Regions from separate parts of the Paenibacillus sp. OAS669 genome, predicted to be linked through region 1. Evidence: riboswitches for the same ligand, from Rfam matches in the RefSeq annotation. Region 1 holds a riboswitch; each other region holds the start of a gene.
What was found. A riboswitch is a leader RNA that binds a small molecule or an ion and turns the genes downstream of it on or off. The one in region 1 is predicted to bind cobalamin.

Region 1 (4,759 bases):
CCCTGCTGCCCTCCTCTGGCCCGTTGAGCGGTATACATGTCATGAGCCGTATCCAGAAGAAGAAACAAGAAGCGATAAGTGATCAGCATCAATTCGAGCACCAGAGAAGGCACCCGCAGCTTTTTCATGACCTGGAACAGCTCCGGCATGGGAGTAGTCAGAATCAACAGCATGGATGCGGCTACGCAAGCCATAATTCGGCACAGCAGCTTCACCGTCAGCTCTACGCCCGACGGATTCAAACTCAGAGACCAATGAGAATAAGCGAGCAGCGTCAGGCCTTCTGCCCGGAACTGCCCTTGTTCAAACGAATGAATTTCCAACAATAAAGCGGGCAAGCTTGCTGCAAACAATAGAAGCGAACTGAACAGAAGTGAACTATATAACCTGAGCGGAACCTTGGCATAACCCGCAATCCAAGCCGAGATCCAGATGAACATCAACAGCTGAACAACAGGATGAGACAGATAGGACAGCAGGAGCAAAAGAGCAGCGAAACCGCTTTTCCACATGGGAGAAACGGCTCGCAGCTTATTGCTATAAGAAATGACGTCGATTTGTTTAATCATGGTTACGCTTGGTCGCTCTTCCTTTGAATAAACCGATCGTGTATCCGATAAATCCGGCTCCCAGGGCGGCCTGCAGGGCAAACAGCATGCTTTCCGTTTCCGGAGGAGGCTCTATGAAGGAAGAGAACCAAGGTTCGTAGGACGGATGGAGCGATTTGATCACTTCCTCGGCCGCATCATCCGCGCCTCCGAAATCCCCTTTGACAAGCAGCAATGGTAAAGCGGCCAATAAGACTACGGCAGCCAGTATCTGCATATTTTTCGAGCTGGTTTTCATGATTCGCGGGCTCCTTTCATTTTGCGTTGAAGCAGGGACAATTCATTCGGGCTGTAAGCTTGAAGCCAGTTCCAGATCAATACCGTCAGAAGGCCTTCACTGATAGCCAGAGGGATTTGGGTAATGGCAAAAATACCACCGAATTTCACGAAGGAAGCCGCGATACCCCCCTGCTCCGCCGGGAATGCCAGCGCCAGCTGCAAGGAAGTGACTACATAGGTAGATAAATCTGCCAAAGCCGCTGCTATGAAAATGGACCATTTTTGTTTCCCTGTCGCCTGCATCATCCATCTATAGACAAAATACCCTACGACCGGTCCGGCCACAGCCATCGAAAAAGCGTTGGCTCCCAGCGTCGTTAAACCGCCATGCGCCAAAAGCAAGGCTTGAAACAGCAATACAATGGAGCCTAATACGCTCATCGGCAGAGGGCCGAACATCACGGCTCCTAGACCGGTTCCGGTCGGATGCGAGCTGCTGCCTGTGACCGAAGGGATCTTCAGTGCAGATAATACGAAGGTAAATGCTCCGGCCAAGCCCAGCATAATTTTGAGCTCAGGGGTTTCTTTCGTAATACGGATTAAAGCTCTCAGGCCAAGAATAAAGAAAGGAATGAAGACGACCCACCAAAATACAGCCCAGCCGAGCGGCAAAAAGCCCTCCATAATATGCATGGCATACGCCGATTGCGGCTCATTGACCATCAGGTACAAGACGAACCCTAACACCAGCAGCAGGCTGCTGCCCCATTTTCTTCTACTCATCCGATACATCCTCCATCATTAATGTGATGAAACAAAAAGACCTATCCAGCAGGATAGGTCACGGGTACGTGTGAAAATACGACAACACCTCTAATGTTTGCCGATTCATTCTCGTACACCTCTCCTTTCCGCGAAGGGATCTGGGTGCATACCATCAGGTAGGTCTCCTGGCTTACGGATCTTCGCTTCCTTCGCCTTCCCCGGTCGTTACACCGAGTGACATGATGAAAGATACTCCCCGTTTACAGTGGCGGGACCGCTCGGGATTTGCACCCGATTCCCTGTTACCCTTTGTCTTCACAAAGGCACCTAATGGATATTCATGCTCCAATAATATTAGTACAGCTATTCCATATTCGTGGCATGTCGTCAAATTCCTTCTTGGAATACAAAAAACCTCCTTGATAAAAAAAGGAGGCTTTCCGTTAAGGAGATAGTTCTTATGAAGAATGCAGCACTTCTTCCAGCTCTTCCAAATCTGTAATCGGGGAATGACATGCAAAATTCTCGCAAGCATACGCCGTCGGCCTGCCGCCGATTGCCTGTTTGTCCTGAACTACAGGAAGGAATTGACGAACCTTCTCGCCCTCTTCCCCCGGCGGTACCAAGAATACGGAGGAATGGGGTCTGAAGCCTTGGCGCACCGCGGCAAGCATCTCCTTGGTTGTCCCGGATTCGGGATCCCCGGCAATGACAATCTCGCTGGAAGGACTGTACGCATAATCCAGAGCGATCAGAAGCATCGAATGTCCTGTCGGATACCGTTCAACCGAGCCTGCGAAGGCTTGCAATTGCCTCTCGGCAATCTGCGACAGCCTGGCGTCATAGGTCAGCTTGGACAGCTTCAAGAAATTCATGGCAGCTACCGCATTGCCGGAAGGCAGCGCACCGTCGTAAATCTCCTTGTTCCGGGAAAACAGCTGCTCGCTGTCGCTTCCGTAGAAGAATAAACCGCCCTGTTCCTCATCCCAGAATAATTCGATCATCTGTCCATTAAGCTCGACAGCCAGCTGCAAATATTCGAGCTCAAAAGACGCTTCATACAGCTCGATTAGTCCCCATACCAGGAACGCATAGTCATCCAGGTATGCGGCGAACGCCGCTTCTCCGTCCCTGTATCTGGCAAGCAGCCTTCCATCCGGACGCCTTAATCGGGAGACAATAAAGCGAGCCGCACTGGAGGCCGCCTCCAGATATTCCGACCGTTCCAGCACTTTATAGCCTCTGGACAAGGCCATGATCATAAGTCCGTTCCAGGAGGTCAGTACTTTATCGTCCTTACCCGGATGTACGCGCTGCTCACGGTATGCAAACAAGGTTTGTCGGCATCTCCCGATGGTTTCAGATAATAGATCGGGATCCAATCCTTTGAGCCGGGCATAATTATCCACATCATGCTGGATCAAGTTAGGAATGCTCCGGCCTTCAAAATTGCCTTCCTTGGTAATATCATAAAGGTCGCTATAAAGCTTGCCGTCCTCGGGGCCTAATACTTTCAGAATCTCATCCTGTTCCCATATGTAGAACTTCCCCTCGTGCCCTTCCGAGTCGGCATCCTCCGCAGAGTAGAAGCCGCCTGCCTGGTCGGTCATATCCCTAAGCACATAAGCGAATATCTCTTCGGACGTACGGGAATATTTCGCCTTACCAGTCAGTTGATAGGCTTCCAGGTAGGTCCAGGCCAGCAGCGCGTTATCATAGAGCATTTTCTCAAAATGCGGCACCAGCCACTTCTCGTCTACAGAGTATCTCGCAAATCCGAAGCCGACATGATCGTACATACCGCCCCGATGCATTGCATCTAACGTCTTCTCTACCATCTGCAGTGCAAGCTCTTTGCCGGTGCGATGGTAATACCGCATAAGAAACGAGAGATTATGCGAGGTAGGGAACTTGGGTTTATCGCCAAAACCGCCATACGTGGAGTCAAATAGCTCCTCATACTGGGCATACGCCTGATCCAGCGTGCGCTCCGAGATCTCGCCCTTCAGGTTCGATAGCATCCGCTGCTCCACTTCCGTCACAATCTGATCGCTGGTCTCGATCACCCGCTCCCGGTCTTCCTTCCACTTCCCCGCGAGCCGCGGCAAAATATCCATCATTCCGTGACGCCCGTAGCGACGGTTTTTGGGATAATACGTCCCGGCAAAAAACGGCTTTTTCTCCGGCGTCATCACAATCGTCAGCGGCCATCCGCCCTGCCCGGTCATCGCTTGACAGACAGTCATGTAGAGATGATCCACATCGGGTCTTTCTTCACGATCCACCTTGACCGATATGTAATGCTCATTAAGAATAGCCGCGACTTCCTCGTCCTCGAACGATTCGTGCGCCATGACGTGGCACCAATGGCAGGTTGAATACCCGATGGATAAGAAGATGGGCTTGTTCTCACGCTTGGCGATTTCGAAAGCTTCCTCTGACCAAGGGAACCAGTCTACCGGGTTGTTCGCATGCTGAAGCAGGTATGGCGACTTTTCCTTGGCTAATCTATTGGGTTTGCTGTTCGTTGTCATGGAACATCACCTCCTTGTTGCTGGAATATTTTTGTTATTGATTCCAGTTTAGCATACCACCTTGAAAAGAAAAAACCTCCACAGGGGAAGGGGAACAGGGGTTTGACTGCAGCAAGTACAGTAATTTTTCTTTGTCTGCCTGATGAATTTCAATCCCAAGCCCTGCAAGGGCAGCAGCTTATTCAAGACCCTCCCAAGATGTAATAGCCTCCTTCCGCATTCATCGTTATGGGTATATTTTGGACTTGCTGTCCGTTAGGTGCATTGCAACATCAAGTGGTTCCCCCTATGTTTCTCCCCCCCTTTATTAGGCAAAAAGCGCATGAAACAAAGATGCAAGAAATAACCCATAGTTTAAAAAATACCCCTAATGATTTGTAATTTGTTCCATATTAAAGTTAGAAAAAGTTACAGTAAGTGGTTGTATGTCCAACTAATTTTCGGGAGGTGAACTGGCAGGAGTCCTGTGATCCCATAAATCGAAAATGAAAGGAGTTTTGTCATGTATAGCAGGAGGCTTTCCCTACCTTTGTTGATCGGTCTTACCATCGCTGTCCTGGCGGGCTGCAAGGATGTTCCGGCGGTTTCCGAACTAAGCCCACAAACGAACAAAATATCCGAATCCGCGGATAA
Region 2 (4,759 bases), on a different contig from region 1:
GTCAAGCGCATCATGCGCTTAAAGATATAGGACTTTGGGAAAGCACCCGAACGAACGCTTAAACACAATATCGAATCGGTGGAGGGATAAGGATGAAAGTACTAATTACAGGCGGAGCCGGCTTTATAGGGTCCCATACGGTGGACTGTGCCATTCAGGCAGGGCTGGATGTAGTAGTAGTCGACAATATGAGCACAGGGAAGGAAGCGAATCTGCATCCGGCATGCAAGCTGTATCGAATGGATGTTGCCAGCACGGAATTAAGAAATATTTTTGAGCTGGAGCAGCCGGATTACTGTATCCATCTGGCGGAGAAAACCGATTTGAACGAAGCGATGGTCGTTCGGGGGCTGAGTCCCAATTTGCGCGGATTGATCTATTTGCTGGATCTGTGCAAGGAATTTTCGATCAAGAAGCTGGTCTACGGATCCTCTGCTGAGGTCTACGGTTCTTACGAGCCTAAGCCGATTGACGAAGCCGCTCCATGCGCTCCGGTCTCCTGCACAGGAATGTCCAAGCTGGCTCCCGAGGAATACATTAAGCTGTACGGCGCGTTGTATGGACTTAACTACACGATTTTAAGGTATGCGAACGTGTATGGCTGCCGGCAAAAAAGGTATGGAAGCGGGGGCGTAATCTCGGCCTTTCTGGAAACCTTCGTCAACGGCGAGAAAGCCATCATTCAAGGGAAAGGCCTTCAGACCCGGGATTTCGTCTATGTATCCGATGTGGCTTCCGCCAACGTTCAAGCCCTGTCCTTGTCCAACAGCGATACCTACAACATAGGCACGGGAACGGCTACGTCCATTCTGGAATTGTTCGAGCTGATGAATGAGATGACGAATCAAAAAGTAAAGCCCGTATTCGTAACGGCGCGTCCGGAGGACCATCTGCATGTCTGCGTTTCCTGGGACAAAGCGGCCAAGGGCTGGGGATGGAGTCCCAGGATCCAGCTGCGGGAGGGCTTGACCCAGCTTATGGGGGATTTTATGTACCAAAGGCTTATGGATAAAATCAATGGAGTTCAGGAAACGGCCCCCGAGCCTGTGGCAGCCAGTATGCTGATTCGCCGTATGGCCGTGAAGAAATCGGCCCGCAGGCTGAAAACTTCCTCTTTATAAGCCGTTAAACCGCGTTGATAAAGATTTATTTAGAATAGCTTATTCGACAAAATGATCGGTGTTTTTAACGAAAACCCTCCCAGTATGCGACACCTTTTTTTGAACATCTCCGATATAATACTAGACATTGAAAGTCTATGAGACGAGATGGAGTGTGGGTTGCAAATGGAAGAGAACAAGAAAACGGTGGATATCGACACCGTCCTGAATCAACTCGGTATCCCCAGAGACAAGTACGATCAATGGCTGGCTCTTCAAGAAGCCGTGAAAGAACCGATCAAGCCTCAATACAAAGGCCTCGATAAACCGTTATTTTCATATATGTACAAGGAACTAGGCATGATGGAGTACAGCAAGTAGCCGTACCTCATCATGGCTTATTTTTGTCGGCAGGGAGAGAACGCTCGGACCGAATGAAAGCGATGAAGCTTTTGGACTCCTCCAGTGTGAGTTCTCTTCCGTCAATAGTCAGAATGAATTTGTCCAGAATAGCTTCGTCCGAAAGCTCAAGATAGCTGATAAATTCCTCCGTGCCGTCCGCAAAGCTTCCGGGATGATCCGTGCGGCCCATCAAATAGTCTATCGATACGCCGAATATATCGGCAATTTTTTGAATGGTTTCGTAATCCGGCTCTCTTCTATTATTTTCATAATGAGAAAGGGCGGAACGGGTAATTCCTACTTTATAGGCAAGCTCTTCCTGGGTCATGTACCCTTTGCTCCGCAGTTTGGCTATTCGCTGCCCGTATTTCATAGAGCATCCTTCCACCTTTGCTGTTGTAAATCGGCTGACCTTCCTCATTCCAGCTCTTCTGTATAGTCGGCTATATTGTTCGTAAGCTATCGTTTTGTTTCAATGGGTATGCTGTAAAAAATAAGAACTTCGGCCCATACCTCCCGGGGCATCGAACGGCTTGTCGTTAGCGGAGGGAGGGCGCGCAGTTATAGACAAAGCTTCGCTTCGGGTGATATGATGACTCTGGACAATCAAATACGGATGAATTAGGTGCCGAATGAAATCATGCCTCATTTGGCTTAAAAGGGAAGCCCGGTGCAAAGCCGGCACGGTCCCGCCACTGTGAAGAGTGCCTTTCCATAAGAAAGGCTTGTTATGCCGATGTTGTTGCCACTGGAGCGCCATAGAGCGCGTCTGGGAAGGGAATCGGATGACGAAGCTCGAAGTCAGGAGACCTGCCTAATTTCAAAACACTGTTGACCTACGAGGATAGGGAGGTGTTAGAGATCGGCTTACTTATGGAATGGTAATGGCATATCGGATACAGTGTCATTGGAATTCTTGAGAACGCGGGCTGCAAGAGCATTTCTAACACTTTCTGTAGGAATGCTCTTTTTTGTGCTGCATAAAAGTAAGGAAGACATGTTCGAGAGGCAACCATCATGATGTATTTATATAGGAAGGAAAGGATGTGCGGCGAATGGCGGGAAAACTGCTTATCATCGGCTTCGGACCGGGAAGCTTCGAGCATATTACGAAACGGGCGCGGGAGGCCATTGAAGAAAGTGAAGTTATCATCGGCTATAACACGTACGTGGATCTTATCCGTGGACTTCTCACCGATCAGGAGATTGTACGGACGGGGATGACGGAGGAAGTGAGCCGGGCTCAGGAGGCCGTTCGGCAAGCGGAGGCCGGGAAAAAGGTAGCGGTTATCTCGAGCGGCGATGCCGGTGTATACGGGATGGCCGGACTGGTGTACGAGGTGCTGATGGAAAAAGGCTGGAGGCGGGACGGCGGCGTGGAAGTCGAGATAATCCCCGGCATATCGGCGATTAACTCTTCCGCCTCGCTGCTTGGGGCCCCGGTCATGCACGATGCCTGCACGATAAGCTTAAGCGATCATCTGACGCCGTGGGAGCTGATTGCCCGGCGCGTCGAGGCGGCGGCCCAGGCGGACTTCGTCATTGCGCTGTACAACCCCCGCAGCGGCAGACGAACCCGGCAAATTGTGGAGACGCAGCGCATATTGCTGAAATACCGCTCGCCGGAGACGCCGGTCGGCATCGTGAAGAGTGCCTACCGGGACCGTCAGCATGTGGTGCTGACAACTTTGCGCGATATGCTCGATCATGAGATCGGGATGCTGACGACGGTCATTATCGGCAATGCGTCGACGACGGTCTACGACGGTCTGATGATCACCCCGCGCGGTTATCAGCGCAAGTATACGCTCGGCGCCGATGTACAGCCGCTTAAGCCGCACCAGCGGCTGCAGGAAGCGGCGGAGCCTTGGGCGCTGCGGCAGTGGGACGAGGCAGTGGCGGTCGATGCGGATGACGAGGATTGGGCTTGGGAAGGCGAAGGCCAAGTGGAAAGCGGCCTGGAAGCCGTGGCCCGCACCGTAAGGGAGACGGCTCCTGCAAGCTCCGCCGGCGGCGGAAGCACGGGCGGAGCGGTGCTGGCTGCCAGCGCGGTCAGCGTGGCTGAGCGCGAGGAGCGGAGCAGCGGCCCCGGTACCGACTCGCCGCTAATGCTGGCGATGGAGGCGCTGCGCCTGTCCGATCTCAGCCGAGGCGTGGTCACGGAGCCGGGCAGCACGCCTGCCTCGGCGGGATTGTTCCGCCAGCAAGCGATCTTCGAGCTTGCGGTAAGTCCGGGCGTCGCCGAGAAGCGTTTTACCGCCAGACAGATGCTTGCGCTGGCTGAGGTCGTTGGCGAGACGGGGACGATGGAGTACACGCCCCATCACCAAATGATTATCCGGGTTCCGACATCGAATCCCGATGACATTACGACGAAGCTGCGGCAGGAAGGCTTCCTGCTGGCGCCGATCGGCGATGTAGCGCAGCTTAAAGCTTGCGACTTTTGCAATGCGGAGAAGGCGGATGCGATTCCGTACGCCGAGGAGCTGCAGAAGCGGATCGGCGGCTTGAGCGTGCCGAAGGAGCTGCGCATCGGCTTGAACGGGTGCGGAATGGCTTGTTATGGGGCGGTGCACGAGGATATCGGCATCGTATACCGGAAGGAGAAATTCGATTTGTTCCTGGGCGGCAAGACAGTCGGGCGCAATGCGCATCCGGGACAGCCGGTCGCCGAGGGGATTGAGCCGGATCAACTGGTAGACATGATCGAACGGATTGTACAGCGGTATATTTCGGATGGTCATCCGAATGAGCGATTCCATAAATATTTTAAAAGAGTAAAGGAAGTAGAAGGCTATCGTCACCAAGAGGTGCCGGTTTTCCAAATTGAAAACGCGGTATGCGGCGATTAATACGGAAATAAAGACAGGGAGGGAACAGGATGAATGCGGTTTTGTTTGTAGGCCACGGCAGTAAGGATGCGGAAGGCAATGAGGAGGTACGGGAGTTCGTCCGCTCTATTGCATCGAAGATGGACCAGCCGATCGTGGAGACGTGCTTTTTGGAATTTGAACGGCCCACCATCGCACAGGGTATCGAGCAGTGTGTTCAACAGGGAGCTACGCAGATTGCGGTAGTGCCGATCACTTTATTCTCGGCGGGGCATGCCAAAATACATATTCCGGCTGCTATTGACGAAGCGAGGCTGCGTTACCCGTCCGTTCGGTTCAACTATGGACGGCCTATCGGGGTTCATGAGCAGGTGCTGGATATTCTTGCGTCGCGGTTGGAAGCGGCCGGTGCAGGCGCTGCAACGG
Region 3 (4,759 bases), on a different contig from region 1:
TAAGGGCAATAAACAGGCTCTTAATCCCCGGCCCTAGGGTCCCTGCTATAGCCAGCATGAAAGCAAGCCCCGGCAAGCCTTGAAAAATACTCACGATGCCTTGGATGAGATCATCGATCCATCCTCCCCAATAGCCCCCTATCGTTCCAATGATAAGTCCCAACGCCATGGTGACAGCCGTTACCGCGATGGCAAGCAGTATGGATACCCTTCCTCCATAAAGGAGTCTGCTGAACACATCTCTGCCCAATGTGTCCGTCCCGAGGATATGCTCGGGAGAAAGTGGTGCCAGCCGTTCTGACATATTCACCTGATTGGGGTCATACGGTGCGATCCACGGCGCCAGGAAGCTGCATAAGAGGATCAATAAAAGCACTAAGCAAGCGAATCCGGCAGCCCCCTTCAGCATCACCCTGTGGCCTGGTAGCCTGATAGAGGTAAACTTCAGCTTCATTGAAGCTTCCCTCCCAATCTCATTTGCGGATGAATGACAAGGTAAGACATATCGACTAACAGATTAAAAGCTACATAGACAAGGCCTGTAAATACAACATACCCTTGAATAACGGGATAGTCCCTGCGAAATATTCCATCCATAGCAAACCTTCCAATACCCGGTATGGCAAAAATCACTTCCACTATGACCGATCCGCCAAGAATAGCTCCGAAGTAGGATCCGATGACGGTAATAAGCGGAATCATGGCATTTCGCAAAGCATGAATGATCAATATGCGTGTGTCGTGCAGACCTTTGGCTTTCGCTGTTACCATATATGCCTGATTCCATACCTCAAGCAGTGCCGCTCTGGTTAAGCGCATAAGTACTGCACTCGTTCCGGCTGCCAATACGATGGCGGGCATAATAAGATGTTTAAAGGTTCCATAGCCGCTGGTAGGCAGCCAGTGAAGCTTTTCGGAGAATACGGTGATCATCAAAATGGCCAGCCAGAAGCCGGGGATTGAAACCAGGGATAAAGCCAATATTCGCGCCGTGTGGTCAAAAGATGTGTTTTTCTTCATGGCCATGAGCATTCCCAGTGGAATTCCTGTGCCAACTGCAATGACCAAGGCCATCCCTGAAACACTCAATGTTACAGGAAGCCGGCGCAGTAGCTCCCCGCTTACGGATTCTTTCGTCATATAAGAAGTTCCAAGATCCCCGTGACTCGCTTTCCACAGCCAATGTGCATATTGGACGAACATGGGATCATTCAATCCAAGCTCTGCCCTTTTCGCCTCAATTTCTTGCTCTGTCGGCTCCTTAATCCCATTCATGCTTAAAGCTTCGACCGCAGGATCTCCGGGCGAAGCCACACTTAGTGCAAAAGCTATAAAAGAAATACCCATAATGACCGGAATGGCTGCTGCTATCCGTCTAATGAAATACATCATGTTACGATGCCCATTTGAGCTCGGGAAGCGTAGTTCCGTAAATCGTTGCCTTATAACCGGTAATTTTCTTGTTGTAAGCAATCAAGCTCGCATCGTTGAACAAAGGAATTGTCGGCAAATCGGATGCCGCTATCGTTTGAAGCTCATTATAAATGCCTTTGCGCTCGTCCATGCTCAGGGTGGCTTTTGCTTGATTCAGCAGTTGGTCCACTCTGTCGTTTTTGTAGCCAAGGCTGTAGCTTTTATTGCTGGAGCCTGTGCTGGATAAATAGTTGGTGAATAACGTATACGGGTCTCCGTTCGGAAGACCTTGCGTAGCCAATGCCAGGTCATAATCTCCTTTGGCCTGGGCATCTTTAAAGGCGGCCCCATCCAGAATGCGGATATTCACATCCAGCTGCAATTCCTTCAGCACGGATTGGAATAGCTCTGCTTGCGCCTTATAAGGATAACGGTCCAAGCCGTAAGTTGGCACGATCAACTCGATGCTTCTTCTTTGATTGCCCAGTACTTCAGCTGCCAATTTCTTGGCCTCTTCTGGCCGATAGTCCAATGGGATATCCTTATAAAACGGCGAGGTATTGTTCAGAAAATTAACCGTTGCCGCAGGATAACCCAAGTAAAGCTCCTTCACTAATTGCTGACGGTCTATCATCATGCTAACGGCTTGACGCATTTTGGGGTTGTCAAAAGGCGCTTTTTTTCCATTCGGATGAAGATAATGAGAGATGGTTGATTTTGTAGCCGAAAGCTCGAATTGCGAATCCTTCAACAGTTCTTTGGCTAGAGTCGGAGGAATAGCACCGAGGTCCATAACCCCCATAATCTCTCCTGATTTCAAAGCGGCAAGTCTGGTATCAGGATCCGGTATGACGCGAACACGTATCCGTTGGCTGGCAGCCTTCTGACCATAATAGCCGTCGAAAGCTTCCAACAATGCAAATTGGTCCTTCTTATGTTCGATCAGCTTGAAAGGGCCTGTTCCTTGAGGAAGGCCGTTAAAATCGCCTTTTTCATTGAAATTTTCAGGGCTGTAGATCGGGCTTGAGAAATTCACCATCGAATACAGTAAAGTCGGTTGCGGATTCTCGAAGACGAGCTTGAAGGACATATCGTCGATCTTGACGACATCCTTTAACCCCGGATAAGAGCTTTTGATATCCAGAGTATAGAACGGCGAGCTCTTGGGACTTACTTGCTTGTAGCGGTTAAAGTTAGCGATGACCGCATCGGCATTCAGCTTCTCCCCATCATGAAATTGAACATTCTCCCGCAGCTGAAAGGTCCATTCCTTGCCGTCCTCGGACATCTTCCAAGACTTTGCCAGCTTGGGGGCAGGCTGTCCATCCTCGGAGGCTGTAATTAACGGCTCCCAAACATAAAGAATTGTACTTGTGTAATAGGAATCCTGAGGACCCGGAGCCAGATCGCGGGGAGCGGCCAGCACGACCTCTTCCGGATGTACGCTGCCGGAGGAAGCAGATGAATTAGCCTGACGCTGTGCAGCCGGACTACACCCGGCCATCACAAGTAGTACGCAAAGCGTCAACAGGACAAGCTGAAGTGCCATTTTGCTCCGTAAAAATGAAGGATGCATGATTATAAATTCCTCTCTCTTTCTAAAATGAAATACAAAAAAGACATCTTTACCCAGACGTGAAGCTAGAAAGGTAAAGATGCCCCGGTTGTTGAGGAACAAACGACAAGCCGTCTTTAACACTTCCCTATCAGCCGTAGGTAAAAGCAGTGCTGTCAGAACAGGCAGGTCTCCTGGCTCTGGATTCCTCATCATCAGCAGCCTTCCCGGTCTATGGCTAGACCAGTGGCACCGTTGCTGTGACTCCTCCATTACAGTGGCGGGACCGCGTCGGTGTTGCACCGAACTTCCCTATTAAGCTTTAGCATCTGCTAAAGCACCTTGTTCCCCTTATATGCAATTTGTATGAAACCTATCTGATCATATAGGAAAATTCCATTTTGGGCAAGCATAAAGCATCCATCATAAAGCATCAGTCGCCAAACAGAAAATCATCGTCCGTCAAAGTTTCCACGTTAACCGTCCGAATATAGCCGTTACCTTTCTTGGAAAAGAAATCATGCTGCTTCGTACGAGTATTAATCCCGTTAAGGACAATAGGATTGATATCCTCTTCCGGGAACAAAGGCTCCAGCCCCAGGTTCATCATGGCTTTGTTTGCGTTATAACACAAGAAGGCTTTCACTTCGCCCGTCAGCCCTACTGCGGTATACAGTTCCTCTGTATATTGCTCTTCGTTGCTGTGCAAGTAGCGAAGAAGTCCTTGCAATGTCTCATAAGCGGCTTGCTGCTCGTCCTGATCCAATTGGGCATACACCTCTTGAGCCAGCATGCCGACATACAACCCATGGATGCTCTCATCACGCAGAATCAGGTTAATGATCTCCCCGCTGCTCGTCATTTTCCCTTGTCCGGCCAGGTACAGCGGATAAAAGAAGCCGCTATAGAACAAATAACTCTCGAGCAGTACGGAGGCTGCCATCGCCAAGTACAAATCTTTGCGTGAATGAATGTTGTTATAATATTGGGATATCGTCTCCGCCTTGACTTGCAGGAAACGGTTGTTTTCAATCCATTGAAAAATGCTATCGATCTCTTCCGTCGATGCCAATGTGGTAAAAATACTGCTATACGATTTGGCATGGATTTGCTCCATCATCCCCATAAAGCCGAGGACCGCTTTACGCTGCAGCCCTTCGACGAGCTCGAGAATTTTGGGCATTCCGACGCCGCCTTGTACCGTATCGAGCAGCGTTAAACCGCCAAGTACCTTCATGTACAGGTCCCGCTCCGCATCGTTTAATGTCAGCCAGGACATTTTATCATCGGATAGCGGAATCTCCTCATCCGTCCAAAATTGCATAATATTTTGCTTCCAGAATGTATCCGTAAAATCGTCATCTGGACGGTTCCAATTCACGGCTTTCCAAACACTCATTGCTGCAACTCCCTTTCCAGCTTATCTTATACGGAACAACTGATGCACTCTTCAACGGAAAGATGGTTCGTCCGAGTGTAATAAAGAGATTTCAGTCCTTTTTTAGCTGCGTAAATATAGTATCGAGCCAGCTGTCTCGTAGTCACATCGCTGTTGACGTGCAGGACCGTGGATATTCCCTGGTCCACATGCGTTTGAATTTCGGCAATCAAATCCAATACCTTGAACTGATCCATCTGATAAGCCGATTTATAGAAGAAGTAGTTATCTCTGCTCAAATACGGCATCGGATAGTAGGTAGTCGAGTTGGCATAAGTGCGCGTTTCGATTTGCTCGACAATCGGCATTACGCTTGACGTTGCATTCTGGATATAGGAAATGCTCTGTGTCGG
Region 4 (4,759 bases), on a different contig from region 1:
TTATCGCGCCCAGCTGCTTCAGTGGGTGTACGCGATTGGCATTGGTTTTGTTCATAATGTAAGGATAGCCTGATTCCAGCTGAATCATGGAGATCTTGATCATCATATCGCGTGCGCTCATCACGACTTTCTTACGCACACGATCATTAGCCAGTAATTCATCATACATAGCATCAAGATCCATATCATCCAAATGGGTTCCATACGCTTTATAAACGGAATAAGGAGCAAACACGTGCAGAGGCTTGTTTTCTTCCGCCAGCTGATAGAACTTGTTAGGGATGATCAAACCGATCGATAAAGTCTTGAGGCGTGTTTTTTCATCGGCATTGATCTTCTTGCTGTCCAGCAGTTCCATAATATCCCATCCGAAAATGTTGTAATAAGCAGCTCCCGACCCTCTGCGCTGCCCCATTTGATCGGCATAGGAGAAGGCATCCTCCATCAATTTGAGCACCGGCATAATGCCTTTTGCCGCACCTTCTACATCCTTAATCGGTTCTCCGCGGCCGCGTAATTTGGATAAATTGACCGCCACTCCTCCGCCGATTTTGGAAAGCTGCATGCAAGTGCCGAGAACATAGTTAATCGAATTCAGGGAATCGTCCATTTCCAGCAAAAAGCACGAAACCATTTCCCCACGACGGCTCTTGCCTGCATTCAGAAATGTCGGAGTCGCCGGCTGCACTCGTTGGTCCATCATGGCCGTAGTCAGCGTTCTAGCCGTATTCATATCTCCACGAGCCAGATGCAGCGCTACAATCGCCACTCTATCCGGGTAATGCTCCAAGTACATCGTGCGGTCATTGCTCTTCACTGCGTAATCCGTATAAAACTTGGATGCCGCCATGTAGGAAGGAAATTCGAAGCGATAGTTATGTGCGATTTCGTAAATTTCCTCAACGTCAGCCGGTGAATACTGCTGATATACATCCTCGTAATAGTCGTTATCGATCATATAGCGCACTTTCGCACTCGTATCCGCGAATTGTACGCTTTTGCTATGTACTTCCTCCATAAACGCCTTTACGGCTTCCTTATCCTTTTCCAATTGAAAAAAGCCGTCCGTATCTCTTTGCAGCAACAAATTGTTCAATTCAATATGCAGCAACCAAACGCACCTCCTGTTTAAACCGCTCTACATCCTGCTTCGTTCCTGAAAGCTCAAACTTGCTTACTACCGGTACTTTATATAATTTCGCGATAAGATCGGCGCTTCGGGCAAAGCCTTCTCCCCAATTCCGATTACCGCTAGCTGAAACTCCCATGAGATTCGCATGATTCTTTTGAAGAAAGGACATCACTTTCTGAGGCACTTGACCGAAGCCCGTAGTATAGGTGATTAGAACGAACGGTTCGTTCACCGTCATCATTTCCTCTATTTGAACCACTCGCATATTCAGCTTTTCGACAAAACGGCGAACATTTCCCGTCTTGGAGTCATAAGCGATCAACATGCATTTCTTCCCCTTCCTTAGTCCCTCGCGGAGCAGGCATAAAAAAGCGCGTTCGGCTAACAGGGCCGAATGCGCTGAAACGAGCATGCAAATGTACATACTTCATTAAAGACGTAACGGACACCTTCCTGTTCTCCGCAGGCCGTGTCAATGATCAGGCAGGTCTCCTGGCTAGAGAATCATCATGATCGATCCGCCTTCCCAGCTTGTTTGGTTCCTAAGCCAGTGGCATACAAGACCGATCCTCCTCTCTTACAGTGGCGGGACCGCGCCGGCTTCTCACCGGACTTCCCTATTAAGCTTTCTCGTTCTATTGAACGAAAAGCACCTGTCACAACAATATATAGTTGGCAATAAATAATCTATATCAATATATGGTATTTGTCAATGGATAGGATGGCCCTTGTTTTAGTATTTTTATAGACTTCAGCCTATAGCTGACAGTCATTTTCATGCATATAAAATGCCGCTGAGACTTGCTGCAGCAAGCCTTTTGTCGATGACAAAAAAGACCCGGCGCATGCTGCGCAGGTCCTAATCATCCGAAAAATTAGTTATTTAGTCCTGGGTACAAAGAAAATTGAACTGCTATATCTTTCACATTCCGCGAAACGAATACCGCTTTTCACCATCGGCTTGAACAGATCCAATAGAATTGCCTTTCTATTCACCGTAACGTCTGTCTCTGTCTTATTATGGAGTATACCCTGCCACTTAGTTTGTCACGGACTGCTCGTATTTGGCACGAGCCGTCTTAGTCGCCTCCACCATATTGCGCAGAGAAGCAACCGTTTCTTCAAGACCGCGTGTCTTCAGACCGCAATCCGGATTGATCCAGAACAATTTGGGATCTAACACACGCAATGCACGTTCTATCATTCCTGTCATTTCCTCTACGCTCGGAATACGCGGACTATGAATGTCATACACACCCAAGCCGATTCCCAGCTTGTAAGTGTTCAACTCGAAGCTGTGGATTAATTCGCCGTGGCTGCGGGATGTCTCGATGGAAATAACGTCCGCGTCCATCGCTTCAATGGAATCTATCATGTCATGGAACTCACAGTAGCACATATGGGTATGGATCTGCGTTGTTTTTTGAACTGTGCAGGTGGCAATGCGAAAAGCTTTGACAGCCCATGCAAGATAATCTGCCTGCTCCGACTCTTTAAGCGGTAAACCCTCGCGTACTGCCGGCTCATCCACCTGAATCATGCCAATGCCTGCCTTCTCCAACGCTTCTACTTCTTGTCTGAGAGCATAAGCCAATTGGTAGGCAATCTGCTCGCGCGGGATATCCTCACGGACAAACGACCAGTTCATGATGGTGATAGGTCCTGTCAGCATTCCTTTTACAGGATGGCTCGTCTTGGACTGGGCGTACTTGGTTTCTTCAACGGTCATTTCACCAATGAACGCTACATCTCCGTAGATCACCGGCGGCTTGACGCAGCGGGAACCGTAGGATTGTACCCATCCATTTTGGGTAAATGCAAATCCCGCGAGCTTTTCACCAAAAAACTCCACCATGTCGGTTCTCTCAAACTCACCGTGTACAAGCACGTCGATGCCGATTTCTTCCTGGATCTTGATCCAGGTATCGATTTGCTCCCGGATAAATTCAGCATACTGCTTGTCGTTCCATTCCCCTTTACGCCATAATTGACGGGCTTTACGCACCTCAGCGGACTGCGGGAAGCTGCCGATGGTTGTCGTCGGAAATAGCGGCAATTGCCATTTCGCCTGCTGAGCTGCATAGCGTTCTGCAAACGGAGCGGAACGTACTGGTTCTTGAGAGCTGACAGCTGCAACGACGGTCTGAATCTCGCTGCGGTTTCGATCAGCGGATTGCTGAAGCGCTTGAATCGTACGATCATATTGCTCCAATTCTCCTTGAACTGCTTCCTTTGAGGAGAAAGCTTTGGTCAATAGGACGAGCTCATTCAATTTTTCATCGGCAAACGCGAGAGCACCTTTCAATTCGGAGGTGAGCTTCGTTTCCCGCTCTACGGTTACCGGTACGTGAAGCAGGCTGCACGAAGATTGAACAATCAAGCAGTCAGCAGGTACTGCCCTCGCAAGCTCTTTCAACAACTCCAGCTTTCCGGTTAACGAGGCCTTCCAAATACCGCGGCCATCAATGACTCCCGCACCCAAAACCTTGTCCTGCGGGAAGCCAATTGTTTGAATGGACTTCAGATTTCCGTCGTATCCATGAACGAAATCAAGGCCTATTCCTTTAACTGGCAGCTTGACGATATCACTGTACCGTTCTACTGATTCAAAGTACGTTTGCAGCATAAGATTCAAGCCGGGTACTGCTGCGGCAAAAGTTTCATAAATATGCTTCAATCGCTGTACGTCCTCATCGGATAGCTTGGTTACAAGAATCGGTTCATCCACCTGCACCCATTGAACGCCTTCCGCCGCAAGCTCCTGAAGCAACTGCACATAGAGCGGCAGCAGCTTATCCAGCCAGGCCTCCGTTTCCGATGCGGCGTAACCTTTGGAAAGCTTCAAGAAGGTCAACGGCCCAACAATAACCGGTTTTCCTTCAATACCAAGCTTCTCCTTTGCTTCACGATAAGCTTCAAGAGGCTTATTCTCCGTAAGCACCGGTGACGCTCCTGAAAGCTCAGGTACAATATAATGATAATTCGTATTGAACCATTTGGTCATTTCACTTGCGGCGGCACCCTCAGTCCCGCGGGCTACCCCGTAATATACGGACAAAGGAACGGCTCCGCCTGTATACGAGAACCGGCTCGGAATAATGCCGAACATCGCTGCCGTGTCCAGAATATGATCGTAATAGCTGAAGTCATTGACAGGAATGAGGTCAATTCCTTTCTCCTGCTGCTTGCGCAAATGACCCAAACGAATATTCTGCAGCTGACTGCGAAAATCTTGTTCTTCCAAACAGCCTGACCAGAACGCTTCCAGAGCCTTCTTCCATTCCCTATCAGCACCAATACGCGGATAGCCTAATACGCTGCTTTTTACCATGTGAAAAACTCCTCTACAATTTGGTTATAAAGAAATTTACCACAGATTGGTTGCTATAAAGTAATTGGATTATACTATATCTAGTTATAGCCGCAGGCTATACCGCATAAGTTGGGCTATCGTTTGCTTCAAGGCTTCGATATATATAAGCGGCTCCCAGTTGATGACGAGCAACGGATTTGTTCTTTATACTCGTCAGATGAACGATGCCTATACAATAGCGTTCCTTTGCATCTACCGCTTGTTTTTCCCAGTTCATTTGGGCAGTACCCATTTGGCTCCTTGCCATGTATGGA

Region 2: it holds a riboswitch for cobalamin, as region 1 does, so the genes downstream of both, cobJ (precorrin-3B C(17)-methyltransferase) here and GGC63_RS05715 (energy-coupling factor ABC transporter permease) in region 1, are expected to answer to the same signal.
Region 3: it holds a riboswitch for cobalamin, as region 1 does, so the genes downstream of both, GGC63_RS10940 (ABC transporter substrate-binding protein) here and GGC63_RS05715 (energy-coupling factor ABC transporter permease) in region 1, are expected to answer to the same signal.
Region 4: it holds a riboswitch for cobalamin, as region 1 does, so the genes downstream of both, nrdI (class Ib ribonucleoside-diphosphate reductase assembly flavoprotein NrdI) here and GGC63_RS05715 (energy-coupling factor ABC transporter permease) in region 1, are expected to answer to the same signal.

The regions. Positions count from the first base shown of each region.
Region 1 covers NZ_JADBDR010000002.1:65,453-70,211, reverse strand. The annotation lists gene cbiQ (cobalt ECF transporter T component CbiQ) at 1-569, opposite strand, end outside; gene GGC63_RS05720 (energy-coupling factor ABC transporter substrate-binding protein) at 562-846, opposite strand; gene GGC63_RS05715 (energy-coupling factor ABC transporter permease) at 843-1,610, opposite strand; cobalamin riboswitch at 1,750-1,938, opposite strand; gene GGC63_RS05710 (thioredoxin domain-containing protein) at 2,051-4,126, opposite strand; gene GGC63_RS05705 (ABC transporter substrate-binding protein) at 4,656-4,759, shown strand, end outside.
Region 2 covers NZ_JADBDR010000009.1:9,576-14,334, reverse strand. The annotation lists gene GGC63_RS19885 (NAD-dependent epimerase/dehydratase family protein) at 93-1,121, shown strand; gene GGC63_RS19880 (hypothetical protein) at 1,287-1,481, shown strand; gene GGC63_RS19875 (helix-turn-helix domain-containing protein) at 1,492-1,875, opposite strand; cobalamin riboswitch at 2,109-2,335, shown strand; gene cobJ (precorrin-3B C(17)-methyltransferase) at 2,558-4,354, shown strand; gene GGC63_RS19865 (sirohydrochlorin chelatase) at 4,384-4,759, shown strand, end outside.
Region 3 covers NZ_JADBDR010000004.1:99,006-103,764, forward strand. The annotation lists gene GGC63_RS10930 (ABC transporter permease) at 1-454, opposite strand, end outside; gene nikB (nickel ABC transporter permease) at 451-1,392, opposite strand; gene GGC63_RS10940 (ABC transporter substrate-binding protein) at 1,394-2,989, opposite strand; cobalamin riboswitch at 3,135-3,328, opposite strand; gene nrdF (class 1b ribonucleoside-diphosphate reductase subunit beta) at 3,402-4,367, opposite strand; gene nrdE (class 1b ribonucleoside-diphosphate reductase subunit alpha) at 4,394-4,759, opposite strand, start outside.
Region 4 covers NZ_JADBDR010000004.1:104,373-109,131, forward strand. The annotation lists gene nrdE (class 1b ribonucleoside-diphosphate reductase subunit alpha) at 1-1,111, opposite strand, end outside; gene nrdI (class Ib ribonucleoside-diphosphate reductase assembly flavoprotein NrdI) at 1,098-1,457, opposite strand; cobalamin riboswitch at 1,597-1,804, opposite strand; gene metE (5-methyltetrahydropteroyltriglutamate--homocysteine S-methyltransferase) at 2,172-4,463, opposite strand; gene GGC63_RS10965 (hypothetical protein) at 4,719-4,759, opposite strand, start outside.